2 regions of the Romboutsia sp. BSD2780061687b_171204_C1 genome follow, and region 2 is predicted to be linked to the other one. Evidence: riboswitches for the same ligand, from Rfam matches in the RefSeq annotation. Region 2 holds a riboswitch; the other holds the start of a gene.

Region 1 (11,041 bases), on a different contig from region 2:
TTCTAATTCTTTAGTATTAAATTTAAATCTATTGTTACTAATACCTTCTAGAACATATTCTCCTTCTATCTTTTTCCCATTAGAATCTATTAAATATATGCCACTACCTATATTTTTATTTATATCATTCCCATAGTTATCTACTTCAAAATTCATGTTTTCATTTTTAGGTATCGCCATAAAATCTACATATAAATTATTATTTTCCTGAGTAGTTAAGGCACTTAGTGTTATATCATTTTTAGTATCTTTCGGGACATTTTTATTGTATTCTTCAACTGATTTTTCTTCTATTAAGTCTATATCAAATTCAACTTTAGTTATATTATCATTTTTATCTCTTAATTTTATAATGTATTTAACCTTATCATTTTTATTGTACTTATTATTAAGATATGTTCCTGTATGCTTTGTCCAAGTATTTTCATCTAACTTTGTATAAGTATCTTTCATTATATCTTTGTTATTTACCATTAACCCACTTTTAATATATTCAAATCCCCTTATATTTTTTGCAGTTTCATTTATTATTATCTTTTTTTCTTTTGTATCTATATAAAAGCTATCTATTGTTATATTTCCATCACCTACTTTTTTAGTTATAGGTTCTTTTAGGATATATACAGCTTCTTCACTTTTTATTATTTTTCCACTAGAAATATCATACTTATATAGATGGTCCACTAATGCTCTTATTGTAGGAGTTCCTATTATTAATATTAATGATATAGATGCTACTAAAGTTCTTATTTTTTTATTTTTGTATTTTTTTAAATTAGATTTTCCTATTTTATCATAGGTTTTTTTCTTTATATTTTCTATATCTTTTTCATCTAATTTTATATCTTCATTGAAGTCATCAAATTTAAAATCTAATTTATCTATATTATCAATACCTTCAATTAATTTTTGTGTATACTTATCTTTCATATTAATACCTCCTCTCTAACATTTCTTTTATTTTTAACCTACATCTATATAGTCTATTTTCTACTGATGCCCTCGTGGTTTTGTATTTATTAGCTATGTCATCAATCTTATAATACATAAAATATTTAAGATAAAAGTAAGTTTTATCAGGTTCTTTAAAACTATTTATAACTTTTACTATTTCCTCACTACTTTCTCTATCAAGAACTATATGTTCTATACTTATACCATTTGATATATCTTTTTCTAAATTATTATGTAACTTGCTTTTTTCCAATCTTCTTTTATAGTCTAGTGCTAAGTATTTAGTTTTCATATATATAAATTTGCTAAAATCTCCTCTCTCTTCATCAAATTCATTTATGCTTTCCCACACCTTATAAAATACATCACTTACACACTCTTCCACTTCTTCTTTACCATAAAAGCCTATTATTTTATTTACTAAAAAATAAACCCTACTACTATAAGTATCAATTATATAATCTAAACCTTTTGGGTCTTTTCTTTTTATTTTCTTAATCATTCTTTTTTCCATATATATCCTCCCCTATATACTATATACTACGTCTAATTTTTTTAAAATCTCTTAAACTTTTTTAATAAATTGTATTAAATAAGTTTATTTTAGTTGTAACATTCTACCTATCTGTTATATAATATATATAACAGATAGAATTTATAGATTAGGAGGTGCAATATGCTTTTAGATTTAGATTTTAATAGCGAGGTTCCTATATATACCCAAATAAGGGAACAAATAATAAAATCAATTGCTAGTGGTGATTTAAAAATAAATGAATCACTTCCATCTGTCAGAAATATGGCTAGTGAAATTGGAGTTAATCTACACACAGCAAATAAGGCATATAATTTACTAAAAGATGAGGGTTACATAAATATAGATAGAAGAAAAGGAGCTGTTGTAAATTCCCTTCCTCTACTGAAAAATGATGCTAATGACAAGAATATAAAATCAAATTTAGATTTATTAGTGGCACAGAGTTATCTTTTGGGTATTTCTCGTGAGGAGTTTTTAGAATATAGTAATAAATTATTTGATAAATATGAGGTGAAAGACTATGAATGATACTTTGGCTTTAATTATTAATTTACCTATTTTAGCATTAGTATATGTACTTACTTATTTTACACAAGCTTTAAGTGGTAAAAGACAATTTTATGGAGTTAGCTTAAATAGTTATTATTTTACTAAAGATGAATTTAAGAGATTAGATAAGAGATTTAAAGGTTTATTGACTCTGGGATTTATAGCATCCGTTTTACTTTGCTTATTTATGATATATGTTCTTAAAAACTATGTAGGATCTTCTATAATTCCTATTCTAGGATTTGCTATATATGAATTTGTAATATATATAGATGTTTATAATAAAGTAAAGGCCTTAAAAGGAAGGTTAATGTCAACGGTTGATGATATAGAATTAGAAAAAACTAATATTATATTAGATACTGACTTTTTAAATGAAAAAAATAGAATCATAAAAAAATACTCTATATTATATACTATACCTATGATTATAGTTTTCATTGTTGGTATTTATGCTTTAACTAAATACAACTCTATGGCTGATATAATTCCTATCCACTGGGGATTTAATGGAAAGGCTGATGGTTTTACTGAAAAATCATTTATGAGTGTATTTGGAATGATAAGTATGCAAGTTGGTATATCAATTATAATATATATCTCAGCTGTCTATTCTTTAAAATCTCGTATAAAGCTATCTAGCAAAGATTTTGAAAATAGTAAAAAAGCAAACCTTAGATTTTTAAATCAAAGTGGTTTAGCATTTTTTATACTAAATGCTCTTACTCAAATTTTATTTATAAATATAATAATAGCTATAGCTCACTCTGGTGATATAAATCAAGCTATAATGATAGTTTGTACTATATTAATTATACTATCATCTATATACTTAACTTATATATACTATAAATCACCAGTTAAATCTAAGGACGCCGTATATTCTATTGACGATGAAGATGATTTATGGATATGGGGGACTTTTTACAATAATCCTAATGACCCATCATTATTTGTGAACAAAAGATTTGGTGTTGGATGGACTATAAATATCGGTCATTTAAAAGGTAAAATATTTTTTATACTTCCATTTATACTGATATTAATTGCATTACTTGCAGTATAACTAATAGCTTTAAGGATATATTATATCCTTAAAGCTTAAACTCTAATGCTCTTCATAATTAACAATTCACTAAAATAATTTATAAAATTAGCATAATTTAATATAACTATATAATAAAACTTATAAGCTATCATCACTTAATAAAATTTACAAAACAATAATTATAAAGGGGTTTTTAAAATGAAAAAGGTAAACATATTTTTATTAATAACTTTTTTTCTAACTTGGTCAATAACATTTATAATATTTAAAAGTGGGGGGCTAACTGGACCTTTTGCATCTATCGGTCTGATACTTTGCATGATGATGCCTGCCTTATCTGTATTGATTACAACTTTAATTACAAAATCTAGTTTTAAAGAAATTTGGATAAAGCCAAACTTCAAAAAAAATATAAAGTACTACTTTATAGGATATTTTTCACCTGTAATTTTAATTATACTAGGTTCAGCTTTATACTTTATAATCTTTCCATCTCATCTTGATTTAAGCATGAATAATGGAGTGGAAAATCTTAAGCTTCAGTTACAATCACTAGGTCAAGCACTTCCAAGTGATTTAGAGCTTAAATCTGCTATGATTATCCAATTATTTGTTGGTATTTTTTTATCACCTATATTAAACTTTATCCCTTGTCTTGGAGAAGAGTTAGGTTGGAGAGGATATTTGTTACCTAAATTAATAGAAAATAATAGTTACTTTAAATCTAGTTTAATAGCTGGTGTTATTTGGGGTATATGGCACGCGCCTATGATAGCTATGGGACATAACTATGGTGTAGGATATATTGGTGCTCCATTTATAGGAATATTTGCTATGGTTGTATTTTGCATAATGACTGGTGCTATATTTAATTATATAACTATAAAAACTAAAAGCTGTATTCCAGCTACTTTTGCTCATGGTAGTTTAAATGGTTTTGCATCAGCGGGCGTTATATTCTTATCTATACCTAATCCTAATATGTTTATAGGTCCCGCTCCTGTTGGCATTATTGGAGGGTTCTTCTTTATAGTAGTTGGTGCTATATGTTTATTAAAAACTAAGAAATTAGATGAAGAAAATATAGAAACTAAAACAAAAGCTTAGTTTATAAGTTTATAATAAAAGAGTAAGTTAAGTTATATAATAAATAACCTAGCTTACTCTTTATATTTATATTAAATATTTTATTTCTTATATGAAAATATAAATATTTGTAATAAATAGTTCTACTATTAAGTAATAATTAACTATATTTTTTATTCTAAACTTTTTATAAGTTCTATATTATACCTTTCTATATCATTTAAATCTTCTATATTTCCAGAAAAAGTACTATCTGGGTAATACCAAGGCATAGAGTTAAAATAGTTATTGTATACATCATTTTTAAATATATATCCATACCTTGCAAATATCTCATTCCTTATATATCCAAGCTGACTTTTATTATAATTTAATAATTCTTCCTTACTTAAGTATCTTATATGACTATCAGGTATTATAAAATAACTCTCATCATTTCCATAAGTGCTATCATAATTATAGGCAAAATGATTATTTTCTACTATATATACAGTTTCTTTTTCTTTAGTTTCTTCTTTAGCCTTAGCCAGCTTTTCTTCTTTTTCTCTTTCACTCGCTTCATTTTCTATAGCTACTAAGTCTTCATAGTACTCAAAAGTTTCTATATCATAATTATAATCTTTAGCTAGATCTAAATACTTTCTTGTAGTTTTGTAATTTTCTTTATTAAAATTTTCCTTAGCTTTTTGAATGTATAAATTGAGATACATGTTATTTAAGTCATCTTTTTTAACTATACCTTTTAACTTACTAAGTTCCATTTCTGAATTTTCACTTTCCTCTATTTTACTTTTTAGCTTTTGTACTACTTCATCAGAATATTTTGCATCTAGGGCTTTTATGTAGTAGTTTATAGCTTTACTTTGATTTTCACTATCACCCTTTTTTATATAATAACTTTGTACTATATTATCTTTTAGTGAAAATACTACTAAAGCTATTACTACTAGTATAAATACTACTATCATTATTATGTTTTTTAGATTGTTTTTCTTAAGATCATCTTTTAAAGTGTCATATCCATATTTATTGCAAAATCTTTGGTCTTTATCTAAATGATTATTACAATTTTTACAAGTTTTCATATTCCCTCCTATATGATTTACTTTTTAAGTACACTATATCCCTTTATATTTATATGATGTTTATTATACATTATTGCTTGTCAGCACTATCTTTGATTTTTCTATTGATTTATTAATAGTTGAAGTTATATATATTTTTTCCTAGAGAATAAAAAATAGCTATCTATACAGATAGCTATTTTAAGCAATATAATAAGTCATTATGAAACAACTAAAGCAAATTTTATTAAATATTTTTATTTATATATATTTTCAAAGCTTTTATTCCTAAAAATAATGCATATATAAGCATTATCCATAACACCAAACATATAATCATAGGTATAATACCAATAAGCATCATAGAAAAGTTATTCATAAAACACCATCCTTTTAAATACTTTTTATTAGTATAACCTACTCTTTTTTTTAATACTCCTCTAAGAATAAAGTTTTACTTCCACCTTCACTTCCACTTCCTATCATAAGTGAGTTTGATGAAGTTCTAAACTTATAAAAACTTACATTGTAGTTTATTATAGGGTGCTTTATATCAAATATCTTTTCATCTAAACTAAGTCCCTTTGGTATTTTAAATACTATATCTTTACTTTTTCCTGGGTCTATCCCCATCTTATGATTTTCTTCAAACCTATCTTCTTCACGACCTACAATTCTTACATCACTTGGACTTATTCCTCCGAATTCTTCCATAAATTTTTCTGTATGGTCAAATGAAAGCTCTGTATCATATAAACTAGCTATATCTTTTGAATTATTAGTTATCTTTATAGTTAATATATAGCTATATTTATCTTCTTTATAATTTTTAAATTCTATTTTTATTCTTTCTTCAAAATCATCATAAGAGTAATCATTTATATCCTTAACATAAAATACACTAAATACTATTAAAACTATTATAGGTATTAATACTATAGTACTTGCTTTTATAAACTTTTTATTCATATTGTCCCCCTTAAAGTGCTACTTCTTTTTTATTGTATATTTTAGTAGATATATACATAGATATTATGTAAATAACTACACAAACACCACTTATAATAAGTAGCTTAGGATCACTTATAATTAAATTTTCTTGTCTCTCTATATGTATATCAGCTCTTGGCTTTAGTGTTATATATAAACTAAATACAAGTATAATACCCATTACTAAATTTATAGGTATATAAGATTTTTTGTATCCATATTTAAACATTATAGGAAATGATACAGATACTAGTATAAGTAATATATTTAAAGTACTTAACATTGTTTGAGTATTCATTAAGTCTGCATAAAATATATGCTTTAATATTTTTGAATAAAAATAAGTAAATAATATAGATAATACTATAATTAATGTAGATACTATATATTTACTATACACTATATCTTCTTTATCTATTGGCATACTATTAAAAAAATAATCACATTTATTAGCTTCATCTAAATAAAAGCTTCTAAATATAAACATATAACTTAAAAATAATGGAATTGCTACACTAGATAATCCCATTAATATAGATGAAAATATAAAAAGCCCTACTACTAACTTTATAATAGTTTTAAAATCTGTCATAAAACATGCCCTTAAATCTTTTTTTATAATATTAATCATTTTAATCTCTCCCCATAAAATATATAATATCTTCTATAGTTGCTATACTTATATTATTAGTAGTTTCGTATCCACTTTCTATAAATAGCCCCTGACTATAGTAATTTTTGTCTTCTCTTTTTATAAAATTTATATTACTATCATCTAATTCTTTTTTACTTCCTTTTATTACCTTGTAGTTTTCTTTTATATATTCACTACTTTCACTTAATACTAATTTACCATTTTTTATAAGTGTTATATAATCTGCACATTGTTCTAAATCAGTTAATATATGTGTCGAAAATATAGCACATTTATCTCCGCTTTCCAATTCCTCTTGAATTATACTTATCATTTCTTTTCTAAATATAGGGTCAAGTCCACTACTTGGCTCGTCAAGTACTAGTAACTTAGCATTATGACTTAGTGCATTTGCTAGCATTAATTTTATACTTTGCCCTTTTGATAAGTTTTTTATTTTAGTGTCTTTATCTATTTTAAATTTTTCTAAATAATTATCAAATTTGTTATTTTCAAAGTTTTTGTAAAAACTTTTAACTATATTTTTAAATTCTTTAACCTTAAGATGTTCGTAAAAATATAATTCATCATATACAAATCCTACTTCTTCTTTAAATTTTTTAGAAATTTTATTTATATCTTCTCCCATATAATATATATTTCCACTATCCACATTAAGTAAATTCATTATTAATTTTATAATAGTAGTTTTTCCACTACCATTATGACCAATAAGTCCCATAATATATCCCTCTTTTAATTCAAAAGATATATCTTCCAACTTAAATTTATCAAAGTCTTTACTTACCTTTTCTAGTCTTAACATATTACTCCCCCTCGTATAGACTCTCTAATATTTCTATTAATTCACTTTTTGATAAACCCATCATTTTAGATAGATTTATAGATTCTTCTAACTTTTCTTCTATCTCTCTCATTTTAGCTTCATATACTAGTTCTTTATTAAAAGAAGATACGTAACAACCTTTTCCCGGTACGGTGTTTATAAGTCCTAGTTTTTCTAATTCTTCATAAGCTCTTTTAGTAGTTATAAAACTTATACCTAAATCTTTAGCTAATGCTCTTATAGATGGTAGAGCTTTTCCTTCTTCTAAAGTACCACTTAATATGTTCTTCTTTATATGATTTACTATTTGCATATATATGGGTAAATCAGAAGCATTTGAAATTATTATGTTCATTTTATCTCCTTTCTGTATAATATGTATATACTGTATATATACATATTATACAGTTAGTTTGTACTTAGTCAATAAATTTTAAATAAATATTATTTATAAATCTATATATTTTAAGATTTAATTAAATTTTTTAATATTTTTTTATAAAAAATAGAGGAATATAATAAAAGTTGTAGTATTATATAAATATGTGATAAATTAAAAATTTGTATTTTAGGTTTTTTTAATTAAAATTAATAGGGAAAGAGGTTAGATTCCTCTGCAGCCCCCGCTACTGTAAAGCTGATGAAACTTTCAAAACCACTGTAATTTATTATGGGAAGGGAAAGTAGTAAAATGAAGCTAAGCCAGGAGACCTGCCTACAATACTTAAATTATATTCTTCGGGGTGAAGGAAAATAATAAAGAATAATACCTTATTTTTAATAAATAGGTATTAATTAGAAAGTTATTTAAATCCTAATCCAATGATTAGGATTTTTTAGTTCGTGACAAAATCTATTTAATTTTGAATGTATATAGTTTTGATAACTTAATTTAAAATTAACTATATCTAATCAAACTAATCTAATTTTTGATTATGAATAATATAAATTTTAGACATCTAGTTAAAGCAAACCAAATTTCGTCTTTACCCATTATATACTTACATTAATTTATCACATAAAAATTTAATAAACTTTGAAAGTGAGGTATAAAGATGAATTTTTTACCACTATCATTAGTAGCAGGTGTGCTACTTATCATTTTAAATCCATTAAATGCTAATGCTATGCATATTATGGAAGGATATTTACCCGCAAAATGGTCTATACTTTGGACAATAGTATTTATTCCATTTTTCATATATGGGTTAAAATCTATTAATACCATAGTAAAGCAAGATCCTAAAAAGAAGGTTTTATTAGCCTTAGCAGGAGCTTTTGTATTTGTGTTATCAGCACTAAAAATACCGTCTTTAACAGGTAGTTGTTCACATCCTACAGGAGTAGGTCTTGGTGCAATATTATTTGGACCAGCTGTTATGGCAGTAATAGGAACAATAGCTTTATTATTTCAAGCATTATTACTTGCACATGGAGGATTAACTACTTTAGGCGCTAATGCATTTTCAATGGCAATAGTTGGACCAATAGTATCATATTTTATATTTAAACTTTGTAGAAAAAGAAATGTAAACGTTGGAATGAGTGTATTTTTAGCAGCAGCCTTAGGTGATTTAGCTACATATACAGTAACAGCAACTCAATTAGCACTAGCCTTCCCTGATCCTAGTGGAGGAGTTATGATGTCTTTAGTTAAATTTTTAGGAGTATTTTTCACGACTCAAATACCAATAGCTATAGCAGAAGGATTATTAACTACTTTAGTATATAACTTAATAACACAAAATGAAGAAGGAGTTGAAATTAATGAGTACAAATTCTAAAACTAAAAACAAACTTAGAAATAAAAATTTAATATTATTAGCTTTAACCATAATACTTATAATAACTCCTTTATTATTAAATTCATCAGCTGAATATGGTGGTGCTGATGGAGAGGCAGAAGGTCTAATAACAGAGATAAACCCTGACTACAAACCTTGGTTTAGTAGCTTATACGAGCCACCTAGTGGAGAAATAGAAAGCTTACTATTCTCTACACAAGCAGCTATAGGAGCTGGATTTATAGGTTATTATCTAGGAAGAAAAAAAGGTGAAAAAAAATAAATGCTTGAAATTGACAAGTGTGCATATACAAATGCTTTAAGAAATACTAATCCTATGGTTAAATTAATTATTAGCTTTATAGCTTTAACTCTTTCTGTAATTACAAATAATATAATGCTTCATTTTTTGGTAATGTTGATAGTAAGTATTTTAATCATTTTTATAGCAAAAGTTAATATTAAACTATATATAAAATGTTTAAAGATACCTATATATTTTTTAATTATAGGAACTATACTTAATATGATTAATATATCATTAGAAAATCAAAGCTTTATATTTAACATCAAAGTTTTTAACTTATATATAGGAACAACTTTATTTTCAGTTAAAAACTCAATTTATATATTACTAAGAGCTATAAGTTCAGTTATATCTATTTATTTTTTAATACTTACTACACCATTTAACCAATTAATAATTATATTAAAAAAATTACATATCCCAGATACATTAGTAGAACTTATGGTTTTGACATATAGATTCATATTCATATTTTTAGAAGAAATAAAAGATATTTATAAATCTCAAGAATTAAGATTTGGTTATATAAATCTAAAAAATTCTTATAACTCAACAGCACTACTTATAAAAATCTTATTCTTTAGAATGATGAGAAAATATGAAGATATGAGTATAACCTTAGATATGAAGTTGTATGATGGGAAATTTCATATATAGGAGATTATCATGTTTAAGGTAAATAATTTAACATACAAATATGAAAAAGAAAATAAAGCAATAAACAATATAAATTTAGATTTTTCAAAAGGAAATATGATTGGGATAATTGGAGCTAATGGTTCTGGTAAGTCTACTTTATTTATGAATCTAGTAGGTATATTAAAGCCCTCTGAAGGAAGTATATTTTATAACAATAAAGAACTTTCATATAAAAAGAAAGATTTGTACAATTTAAGAAAAGAAGTAGGTATAGTATTTCAAGATCCAGATAAGCAAATATTTTATTCAAGAGTATATGATGATGTTGCTTTTTCACTAAGAAATATAGGTGTACCCGAAGATAAAATAAAAGAAAAAGTACATAATGCATTAAAATTAGTCAATGCTTTAGATTTAATAGATAAACCAGTCCACTTTTTAAGTTATGGTCAGAAAAAAAGAGTAGCTATAGCTTCTGTTATAGCTATGGAAAATAAAGTGGTTCTTTTAGATGAACCTACAGCAGGACTTGACCCTAAAAGCACAAAAGCTATAGTAAATATTTTAAAAAATTTATGCGATAATGGAATTAAAGTAGTTA
Region 2 (11,041 bases):
AGAAGTTATATATTTACTTTACATATATCTTATAATAGGGTAACCTTAAAAGAGGTGATACTATAATGACTAAATTAGTTTTAGTAAGACATGCATTGACTACAGATAATCAAAGTAAAAGATTATCAGGACATATAGACAGTGTAGTTAGTGAAGTTGGAATTAAGCAAATAGAGAAATTAACCAAATACTTAGATGGTATACATATAGATAAGATATACACAACAACATCTTCAAGAACAAAAGATACTGTAAAAGATGTTGCAAAGAAAAAAGGGATAGAAATAATAGAAAAAGAAACATTGAAAGAAATTAGTTTTGGGGATTTTGAGGGGATTACTTTTGATGACATAAAAAAGAATTATCCAGAAGAATTTAACTCGATGATAGAAAAAGGATATGAGTACAGATATCCAAATGGTGAAAGTCTTATTGATTCATTTACAAGAGTATCAAATGAGGTTAAAGAAATTATAAGTATGGATAAAGGCAAAACAATACTTATATGTTCTCATGGAGGAACTATAAGGAACATAATAAGTTATTTAGTATCAGGAAGCTACAAATACCATTGGAATTTTAAAATAGATAATGCATCAGTAAGTATTTTAGAAGTAGAAGATGGATTTGCAGTCATAGATAGTATGAATAACACAAGTTTTATAAATAATTAAAATCAAATAGTATATTAACTTAGGTTCTACAAGATTAATAGGGAAAAAGGTTAAAAGCCTTTGCAGCCCCCGCTACTGTAATATTGACGAAACTACAATTTGCCACTGTCCTTTGGATGGGAAGGAGTAGGAGTAGGATGAAATTGAGCCAGGATACCTGCCTAATTTAATTAAATGTAAAATCTCCGGGGTGAGGGATTTTTATTCAGATAAAATATAACTATCGCTTATAAAGTATGTACCTATAATAAAACATCAGAGTATATGCATATTAGCAGATAAATTATACTTTGTTAAAACTTAAATTATAATAAATAAATCTATTATGAAATCTACATATTAATCATAAATACATAAAGTGTATTTTAGATTAATACAATAAGATTTAGTATTATATAGTTTAAGTATATAGTAAAGATTAAATAGTTATATTTTGTTACATGCTATATAGTTTGATATGTTACAAAACATATGAAACAGGTATATAATATATTAGCATTAGAATAAAAGCCTTAACTCTTAAGAGTTAGGGCTTTTTTGATTATAAGGAAATCAAATTAAGTAATATAAGGAGAATCTTATGGGAAAAAAGATAATGTTACAAGGTACAGCATCAAATGTTGGAAAAAGTATATTAACAGCTGGTTTATGTAGGATTTTCAAACAAGATGGATATAGTGTAGCACCATTTAAATCTCAAAATATGGCGTTAAATTCTTTTATAACAAAAGAAGGTTTAGAAATGGGAAGAGCACAAGTATTTCAGGCGGAAGCTTGTGGAATAGAGCCAATTGCAGATATGAATCCAGTACTTCTAAAACCATCAGGTAATCATAGATGCCAAGTTATAGTAAGGGGTAAAGTTAGAGATGATATATCATCATCAGAATACCATGATTATAAACCAATACTTGCTAAAGAACTTAAAACTATATTTAATCAGTTTAGTGAGAACTATGATGTTGTTGTTATGGAGGGGGCAGGTAGTACAGCAGAAATAAACTTAAGAGAACATGACATTGCTAACATGGGTATGGCAGAAATCGCAGATGCTCCTGTAATAATAGTGGGGGATATCGATAGAGGTGGAGTTTTCGCATCACTAGCAGGTACGATGCTTTTACTAAGTGAAGAGGAAAGAAAAAGAGTCAAAGGTGTAATAATAAATAAATTTAGAGGAAGAAAAGAACTTTTATATGATGGCATAAAAATGCTTGAAGAAATAATAAAGGTTCCTGTCCTTGGAGTAGTGCCATATAGTGATATAAAAATAGAAGATGAAGACAGTGTAACAACTAGATTTAAAACTAAAATGAAAAAGAGTGATATACATATTGAGATAATTAGAACACCTCATATGTCTAATTTCACAGATTTTAATATATTTGAGACTCAAGAAGATGTGAGTATTAGGTATGTTGATTATGTAGAGACTCTTTCAAATCCAGATATGATAATACTTCCTGGAAGTAAAAGTACTATAGATGACCTTAAGTATATAAGGGAAAGTGGTCTAGAGGAACAAATAAAAGATTTACAGAAAAAAGGAAAGTTAGTATTTGGGATATGTGGTGGATATCAAATGTTAGGCAAGAAATTAAAAGACCCTTACCATGTAGAAGGCGAAATTGAAGAAATAGATGGTATAGGACTTTTAGATATAGAAACTACATTTGAAAAAGAAAAAACAACTACACAAGTGAATGCCACTATATGTAAAAATTTAAATGGATATTTAGCAAATTTATCAGGAATGAAAGTAAAAGGTTATGAAATTCATATGGGAATAAGTGATATAGGTAAAGAAGTATATAACCTAAATGAAATAAACAATAAATTAGGAGAAGACGTAAGCTACCTAGAAGGAAGTGTAAATAAAGAAGGTAATGTAGTAGGAACTTATTTACATGGAATATTTGATGAAATAGATTTTACTAGAGCTCTATTAAATAATATCAGAGAAGAAAAAGGCCTTGAAAGAATAGACACTAAAGTAACTTCTTTCGAAGCCTTTAAGCAAAATGAATATGATAAACTAGCTGATTTACTAAGAGAACATTTAGATATAGAGAAGATATATAAAATAATGGAAGAACATGAAGAAGAAATATAAACAATACAAAAATAAAATGATGGTTAGGTGAAATATATGAAAAAAATCTTAATCGCAGGAACTAATAGTGGAGTAGGAAAAACAACAATATCTTTAGGTATAATGCAAGCACTTACAAAAAGAAGTATGAAAGTTCAACCATATAAAGTTGGACCTGATTATATAGATCCATCATACCATACATTTATAACAAGTAGAGATTCAAGAAATCTAGATTCATATATGTTAGATGATGAAAAAATTAAGTATGTATTTAATTCTGCATCTAAAGATGCAGATATATCAGTGATTGAAGGTGTTATGGGTCTTTATGATGGAATAGGAATAGACTTAGATAATTGTACAAGTTCTCATACATCAAAGATACTAAAAGCACCGGTTATACTAGTTATAAATGGAAAAGCTATGGCAGCATCTAGTGCAGCTATGGTACTTGGATACAAGGAACTTGATAAAGATGTAAATATAAAAGGTGTAATAGTAAACAATGTAAGGACTAAGACTCACTACGAAATAATTAAAAAAGCAATTGAAACCTATTGCAAAATAGAAGTCTTAGGTTATTTTCCACCTAATGATGAATTCTCATTGGAGTCAAGACACTTAGGTTTAGTTCCTAGTGTAGAAATAGATTCATTAAAAAATAAATTTAGCAATTTAGCAGATGAAATAGAAAAATATATAAATATAGATAGAATAATAGAAATTGCCGAAACAGAAGAAGTTAGTAGCAGTTTTAATTTAGAAGATTTTATAAAGGAAAATAAGATTGAAGATAAAACAATAGCTATAGCTTATGATAAAGCATTTAATTTTTACTACAAAGAAAATATAGAATTATTAAAAGCATTAGGATTAAATATAAAATATTTTAGTCCATTAGAAGATAAAAAAGTACCACAATCAGATTACATATATATAGGTGGAGGATTTCCAGAAATATTTGCAAAAGAAATAGAATTAAATAAAAGTATGAGAAATTCTATAAAAGAAGCTCATATAAATAAAGTTCCTATATATGCTGAGTGTGGTGGGCTTATGTATCTAGGAGAAAAACTAATAGATCAAAATAATAATGAATATGATATGGTAGGAATATTTAGTGGAGTTAGCAAGATGACAAAATCTTTAAAGAGATTTGGATATTGTTATGGAGAGTCTAAAATAGACACAATTTTATCTAAAAAAGGTGAGATTATAAAAGGACATGAATTCCACCATTCTATATTTGAAACTAATGAGGAATGTGCCTATATAATGAGAAAAGAAAGAGATAAAAAAGTGGTAGATGAATGGGAAGGTGGATATAGCAAAGATAAAACTTTAGCAACATATTTACATACTCATTTTTACAATAACTTAGATTGTATAAAAAATTTCTTAAATAGTGGATGTAAAGACTATTTAGAAAGAGGAAACAATTAATATGAATATATTATCTATTTATATAGGATACATAATAGACTTAATAGTAGGAGACCCATATTCATTTCCTCACCCAGTTAGATATATTGGTAAATTAATAAAGAAGACCGAAAGTATAATAAGAAAAAAAGCTAAGAGTGATAAAGCTTTAAAAACAGGTGGATTTTTCTTATGGTTTATAGTAGTCGGGATAACATATTTATTTACTTATTTAATAATAAAACTAAGTAGCTTTATACCAGGAGGATTTTTAGTAACAAATTCAATACTGATATATACCACATTAGCTACAAAATGTTTAAAAGATGAAGCTGTCAAAATATATAATGTATTAAAAACAGGAGATATAGAAAAAGCAAGAATACAAGTATCTTATATAGTAGGAAGAGACACTACTCAACTAAATGAAGGTGAAATAATAAGGGCAACTGTAGAAACTGTTGCTGAAAATACTGTAGATGGAATAATTGCACCTATGTTTTATGCATTTATAGGTGGAGCTCCACTTGCTATGGCATATAAAGCAATCAATACTTTGGATTCAACAGTAGGCTATAAAAATGAAAAGTACAAAGATTTAGGATTTGCATCAGCTAAGATTGATGATATAGCTAACTTTATACCAGCTAGGATATCTGTACTACTTATGTCTATAGGAAGCTTATTAGTAGGACATAACTGTAAAGAAGCTTTAAAAATCGGTATAAGAGATAGAAAAAATCACAAAAGTCCAAATTGTGCTTATGCTGAAGGTACTGTTGCAGGAGCTTTGGGAGTACAGTTAGGTGGTACAAATATTTATTTTGGAAAAGCTGTCTATAAGCCTACAATAGGAGATAAACATAGAGAAATAGAGGTAGAAGATATAGTTAGAACAAATAAAATAATGTATGCTTCATCTATAACTTCAATGATTGTATTTACAATAATATTTATATTACTATAGGGGGATTTATGAAAGACTTAGGACATGGAGCAAATGTAGAACAAATAGGAAAAAATTATAATATAGATCCAAAAGAGATAATAGATTTTAGTTCTAATGTAAATCCAAAGATTATAAAAGATTTAGATAAGTATATACTAGAAGGCTTAGAAGAAAGTAGGAGCTATCCAGATATAAATTATACCAACTTAAGAAAAAATATAGGTAATTATCTAAATATTCAAAGTGAATATATAATACCTGGAAATGGTGCTACAGAGGTAATCTATTTATTAATGAAAGCTATAGGCAAAAGACTGGCAATATTAAACCCTACGTTTTCAGAATATAGAAGAAGTGCAAAATTAAATGGATTAGAAGTTATAGATTTAAATTTAAATGAAGAAAATCAATTTTTAATAGATATAGAAGAAATTAAAAATAATTTAGATAAGTTTGATAGCTTATTTATATGCAATCCTAATAATCCAAATGGGAAAGCACAAGAGTTAAATGAGTTACTAAACATATTGAAACAAAATAATAAATTTTTAATAGTTGATGAAACTTTTATGGAATTTGCAGAAAAAGAAGAAATTTATAGTTTAGTAAATAATATAAAAAGTTACGATAATCTATTTATAATCAAAGCAGTAACTAAATTCTTTGGAATGCCTGGATTAAGATTGGGATACGGTATTACGAGCAATAAAGATATAATAAATAAAATTTATCATTATAAAGAACCGTGGACTATAAATGCATTTGCAGATACTTTATCTAAATATATATTCAGGGATAAAGAGTATATAGAAGATAGCAAAAACTATTATATAGAAGAACGAAAATATATGTTAAAAGAATTAAGAAGTATAGAAAATATATCAGTTTATGATACTGATACAAATTTTTTATTAATTAAACTGAACAATAGAAGGGCAAATGAAATAAAAGTCGAATTATTAAGAAGAAGTAAAATTCTTATCAGAGATGCATCGAATTTTATCGGATTAGATGATAGATATATAAGAGTTGCAATTAAATCTCATGATGATAATAAAATTCTTATAGAGAATATGAAAAACTTATTAGGTGATTAGCATGAAATATTATGGATTTTGTCCAGCATCATGTGGAGAGTTTGTTCAAGGTATGGTAGATGGAGAAGAGTATCTTAGCTCATATGCCATAGATATGTATTCAGTAGCAATGATTGAAGAAAAGCTAGGTAAAGTCAATGTAGGTCCTAGTAAATCTAGAAAGGCTATAGAAGCTGTTTTTAAGAAATTTAACTTGCCTATCAAAGATAGTAAAAATATTTCTTTAACTATAAAAAGTGATATACCGGTAGGTAAAGGTATGGCTAGTTCAACAGCAGATATAGGAGCTACTATAGTAGCTACTCTAGATTTGATAGGAAGAAATTTAACTAGTGAAGAAATATCAAAACTTGCATCTACTATAGAACCAACAGATTCTACATACATAGAAAACAACTGCATATTTAATCCACTTAGTGGTGAAATAGTAAAAAATCTAGGAAGTATAAAAGATTGCAGAGTAATAATACTAGAGCCTAACAAGACGTTAGATACTATAAAAATAAGAAGTAACCCTAACTATAGAAATATAAAACTAAAAAATCAAGATATTATAAAAGAATCATTTTACCTTTTAGAAGACGGTATAAAAAATAATGATTTAAGTAATATCGGAAAAGCATGTACTTTAAGTAGCTTAGCCAATGAAAATATAGACCCAAAAGAAGGATTAAAAGAGATAATAAATATTTCGCAAAATTATGGTGCCTATGGTGTAAACATTGCTCATAGTGGAACTGTAATAGGTATTATCGTAGACAATTATATGAATGATAATAAATTGATAGATATTTTAAAAACCAATAAAATACATAAAACATACAATAAAATTTATACTCTAGATATTATAGACGGAGGAATTAGGAGGGAACCACCATGGAATATATCAAAAATCCTATGATGATAGAAGAAAAAAGTTTCATAATGATACAAGAAATTATAGATGAAATAAGACCAGGATATGAGTACAAAAATGAAGTAGAAGAAAAAATAATAAAGCGTTGTATACATACAACAGCAGACTTTGAATATTTAGATATATTAAAAATATCAGATACAGCAGTAGAAAATATAGTAGATGCTTTAAAAAATAATGCAACTATATATACGGATACTAACATGGCTTTAAGTGGAATAAATAAAAGAAGATTAGATGCATTAGGTTGTAAATATAGATGCTTAGTAGCAGAAGAAGAAACTGCAAAACTAGCTAAGGAAAAAGGAATAACTCGTTCGATGGCAGCTGTTGAGATAGCAGCAAAGGATTCAGGAAGAAAAATATTTGTTCTTGGAAATGCACCAACAGCTTTATATAAAGTAATGGAAATGAGAGACTCAAAAGTACTAGATGTAGATGCTGTAATAGGTGTTCCAGTTGGATTTGTTGGAGCAGCAGAGTCAAAAGATGAATTAGAAAAAACAGATATACCACACATAATATCAAAAGGTAGAAAAGGCGGAAGTAACTTAGCAGCAGCTATAGTTAATGCTATTTTATACACTATGTAGGTAATATTATGGAAGAGTATGTATATATAGAAGGTAAAAAGTATAGAAGAGGATACACAACAGGTTCTTGTGCTACAGGAGCATCAAAAGCTGCAACATACATGCTATTAACTAAAAAGAGTATAGATACTGTAAATATAGATACTCCAAAAGGCATACCATTGACATTGAATGTGTTTAATATAGACATTAATGACGATTATGTAGAATGTTCTATAGAAAAAGATGGTGGAGATGATATTGATGCTACACATACCATGCATATTCACGCTAGAGCTGAAATTATCAATAGAGAAGATGATGAAGATATAGTAGTATGTGGAGGAGTAGGTATTGGAGTAGTAACTAAAAAAGGATTGAGTGTTGAGGTTGGAAAGCCAGCAATTAATCCAACTCCTATGAAAATGATACATAGTGAGTTAAGAAAAGTAGTTGGTGAAGATATAAGTAAAGTTATAGGTAAAAATAAATCTTTAAAGATTACTATATTTGCACCAAAAGGAGAAGAGGTAGCAAAAAAGACATTTAATCCAAGGCTTGGAATAGTTGGAGGTATATCTATTATAGGAACTACAGGAATAGTAGAGCCTATGAGTGATGAAGGATGGAAAAAATCTTTATCTATAGAGCTAAAAATGAAAAGAGAACAGGGGTTAGATAAGATAATTCTAGTACCAGGAAATCATGGAGAACAGTTCATAAGAGAAAAGTTAGGATTAGATATGAAATACGTAATAAGAACTAGTAACTTTATAGGATATATGCTAAAAGAAGCTCAAAGAATGGGTTATAAGAAAATACTTATGGCAGGTCATATAGGAAAATTTATAAAAATATCAGCTGGTATATTTAACACACATAGTAAAGTAGCTGATGCGAGAAGTGAAATATTAGTATCTAATCTAGCATTAATGAAAGCTCCATATGAATTTTTAGAAAAGATAAGTGAGTGTCTTACTGCTGAAGAAGCAGTTGAGCTCATAAATAATAGTGAGTACAAAAGCTTTTACAATTTGGTAAGTAACAAGTGTAAGCATAAAATTAAACAATATCTATGTGATGATGATATGGACGTAGAAGTTATTATGTTTTCTATGGACAAGACATTACTAGGTAAATCAAATAATACAGATAATCTAGTGGAGGTATTTAGATGATAAATGTCATAGGGTTAGGACCAGGGAATACTGATTATATAACTAGATTAGGTGAGAAATTAATTAAAAACTCTGATGTTGTAATTGGAGGAAGAAGGAATTTAGAATCGATAAAAGATTTTGAAGGAGAAAAGATAGAGTTAGCATCAAATTTAAAAGAGATAGTGGATTATATAAATAATAATGAAGATAAACAAATATCTGTTATAGCATCAGGTGATCCATTGATGTATGGAATAGGAAGATATCTTTCTAAAAATATAGACACTAATAAATTAAATATAATATCAGGAATTAGTTCACTTCAATATATATTTTCAAAGATATATGTTGATATGAACGACCTATATATAACTAGTAGCCATGGGAAAATACCAGACTTTGATTATGTACTTTCTCATAAGAAGGTATGTATGGTTACCGATAAATTAATTGGTCCTAAAGAAATATGTAAAGAAATAGTAAAAAGAAATCTAGATAAAACAGTTGTAGTAGGAGAAAATTTATCCTATGAAAATGAAAGAATTACAATAGGAAAACCAGAAGAAATTTTAAAAGTAGAAAACTTTGATATGTGTGTAGTTGTAATACTAGAAGGTGGAGATTTCATATGAAAAACAGTGAGTTTATAACAGGAAAGGTTCCTATAACAAAAGAAGAAGTTAGAGCTGCATCTATAATGAAACTAGACTTAGTAAATGCTAAAAGATTTATAGATGTAGGAGCAGGAACAGGCAGTGTAAGTATAGAAGCTGCATACCATTATCCAAATCTAGAAGTTATTTCTATAGAAAGAAACGATGATGCTATAGATTTAATAAATAAAAATGTAGAGAAGTTTGAGTTAGATAATGTAGAAGTAATTAAAGCATATGCACCAGTAGAGATAGAAGGAAAAGCTGATGCTATATTCTTAGGAGGGACAGGTAATAAACTAGAAGAAATAATAACTTGGTCTAAGGATATGCTAGTAGAAGGTGGAAGACTGGTAGCGAATTTTATAATAGTAGATACATTTAATGAAACTTTAAGATTATTAAGAGAGTATGGATTTGAAAATATAGATGTTTCAGTTTTAAATGTAGCTAAGCTAGAAAAACTAGGAAGAGGAGAATATTTTAAACCTCTAAATCCAATTTATATAATATCTTGTGAGAAGGGGAGAAACTAATATGTTAAATAAAATACATTTCGTAGGAGCAGGACCAGGAGATAAGGAATTAATAACTTTAAAAGGATACAAACTTTTAAGTAATGCAGATGTAGTAATATATGCAGGTTCATTAGTTAATCCAGAACTTTTAGAGTACTGTAAAAAAGGTTGTGAGATACACAATAGTGCTCATATGGATTTACATCAAATTATAGAAGTGATGGAAAAAGGAGTTAGAGAAGGAAAATCTGTAGTAAGACTACAAACAGGAGATTTCTCTATATATGGTTCAATAAGAGAACAAGTTGAAGAGTTATTTAAATTAAATATAGATTACGATTGTACACCAGGAGTGAGTTCATTCTTAGGAGCAGCATCAGCTTTAGGAGTTGAATATACAGTTCCAGAAATATCTCAAAGTGTAGTGATAACAAGAATGGAAGGAAGAACTCCAGTACCTGAAAAAGAATCAATAGAGTCTTTTGCTAAGCATCAAACTTCTATGGCTATATTTTTATCAGTACAAGATATAGAAAAAGTAGTAGAAAGACTTCATAAAGGTGGATATCCAATGGATACTCCAATAGCCGTTGTTTATAAAGCTACTTGGTCAGATGAAAAGATAGTAAAAGGAACATTACAAGATATAGCTCAAAAAGTAAAAGAAAATGATATAAGAAAGACTGCTTTAATATTAGTAGGTCAATTCTTAGGTAAAGAATATAACAATTCGAAGTTATATGATAAGGACTTCAAACATGAGTATAGACAATAAAATAGCCATAGTTTGTATAACTGAAAATGGAAAGAATCTAGCATTTGAAATACAATCCAAACTTAATAATGGAGATGTATATCTAATAAGAAATAAGAAGAATAATTTTAAGATAGATGAAGAAAAAAATAATGTATTTTTAGTAGAGGATAAGCTTAGCAATTTAGTTCCTAGTTTGTTTGAAGAATATCAATATATTGTATTTATAAT

Evidence for each region. A riboswitch is a leader RNA that binds a small molecule or an ion and turns the genes downstream of it on or off. The one in region 2 is predicted to bind cobalamin.
Region 1: linked by a shared signal. The riboswitch ahead of I2H23_RS03530 (energy-coupling factor ABC transporter permease) and the one ahead of I2H23_RS14350 (cobyric acid synthase) in region 2 are both predicted to bind cobalamin.

What each region holds. Positions count from the first base shown of each region.
Region 1 is NZ_JADMRK010000001.1:694,097-705,137, reverse strand. It holds gene I2H23_RS03580 (hypothetical protein) at 1-930, opposite strand, end outside; gene I2H23_RS03575 (sigma-70 family RNA polymerase sigma factor) at 932-1,468, opposite strand; gene I2H23_RS03570 (GntR family transcriptional regulator) at 1,631-2,020, shown strand; gene I2H23_RS03565 (DUF5808 domain-containing protein) at 2,013-3,107, shown strand; gene I2H23_RS03560 (CPBP family intramembrane glutamic endopeptidase) at 3,288-4,196, shown strand; gene I2H23_RS03555 (YARHG domain-containing protein) at 4,349-5,260, opposite strand; gene I2H23_RS15435 (hypothetical protein) at 5,487-5,618, opposite strand; gene I2H23_RS03550 (hypothetical protein) at 5,669-6,208, opposite strand; gene I2H23_RS03545 (ABC-2 transporter permease) at 6,219-6,860, opposite strand; gene I2H23_RS03540 (ABC transporter ATP-binding protein) at 6,862-7,689, opposite strand; gene I2H23_RS03535 (GntR family transcriptional regulator) at 7,691-8,065, opposite strand; cobalamin riboswitch at 8,264-8,443, shown strand; gene I2H23_RS03530 (energy-coupling factor ABC transporter permease) at 8,766-9,494, shown strand; gene I2H23_RS03525 (energy-coupling factor ABC transporter substrate-binding protein) at 9,478-9,777, shown strand; gene cbiQ (cobalt ECF transporter T component CbiQ) at 9,778-10,458, shown strand; gene I2H23_RS03515 (energy-coupling factor ABC transporter ATP-binding protein) at 10,468-11,041, shown strand, end outside.
Region 2 is NZ_JADMRK010000017.1:5,441-16,481, forward strand. It holds gene cobS (adenosylcobinamide-GDP ribazoletransferase) at 1-43, shown strand, start outside; gene I2H23_RS14345 (histidine phosphatase family protein) at 66-674, shown strand; cobalamin riboswitch at 679-853, shown strand; gene I2H23_RS14350 (cobyric acid synthase) at 1,255-2,787, shown strand; gene I2H23_RS14355 (cobyrinate a,c-diamide synthase) at 2,824-4,212, shown strand; gene cbiB (adenosylcobinamide-phosphate synthase CbiB) at 4,214-5,158, shown strand; gene I2H23_RS14365 (pyridoxal phosphate-dependent aminotransferase) at 5,167-6,237, shown strand; gene I2H23_RS14370 (GHMP family kinase ATP-binding protein) at 6,239-7,138, shown strand; gene I2H23_RS14375 (cobalt-precorrin-8 methylmutase) at 7,114-7,746, shown strand; gene cbiD (cobalt-precorrin-5B (C(1))-methyltransferase CbiD) at 7,755-8,903, shown strand; gene I2H23_RS14385 (cobalt-precorrin-7 (C(5))-methyltransferase) at 8,900-9,517, shown strand; gene I2H23_RS14390 (decarboxylating cobalt-precorrin-6B (C(15))-methyltransferase) at 9,514-10,074, shown strand; gene I2H23_RS14395 (cobalt-precorrin-4 methyltransferase) at 10,076-10,831, shown strand; gene cbiG (cobalt-precorrin 5A hydrolase) at 10,797-11,041, shown strand, end outside.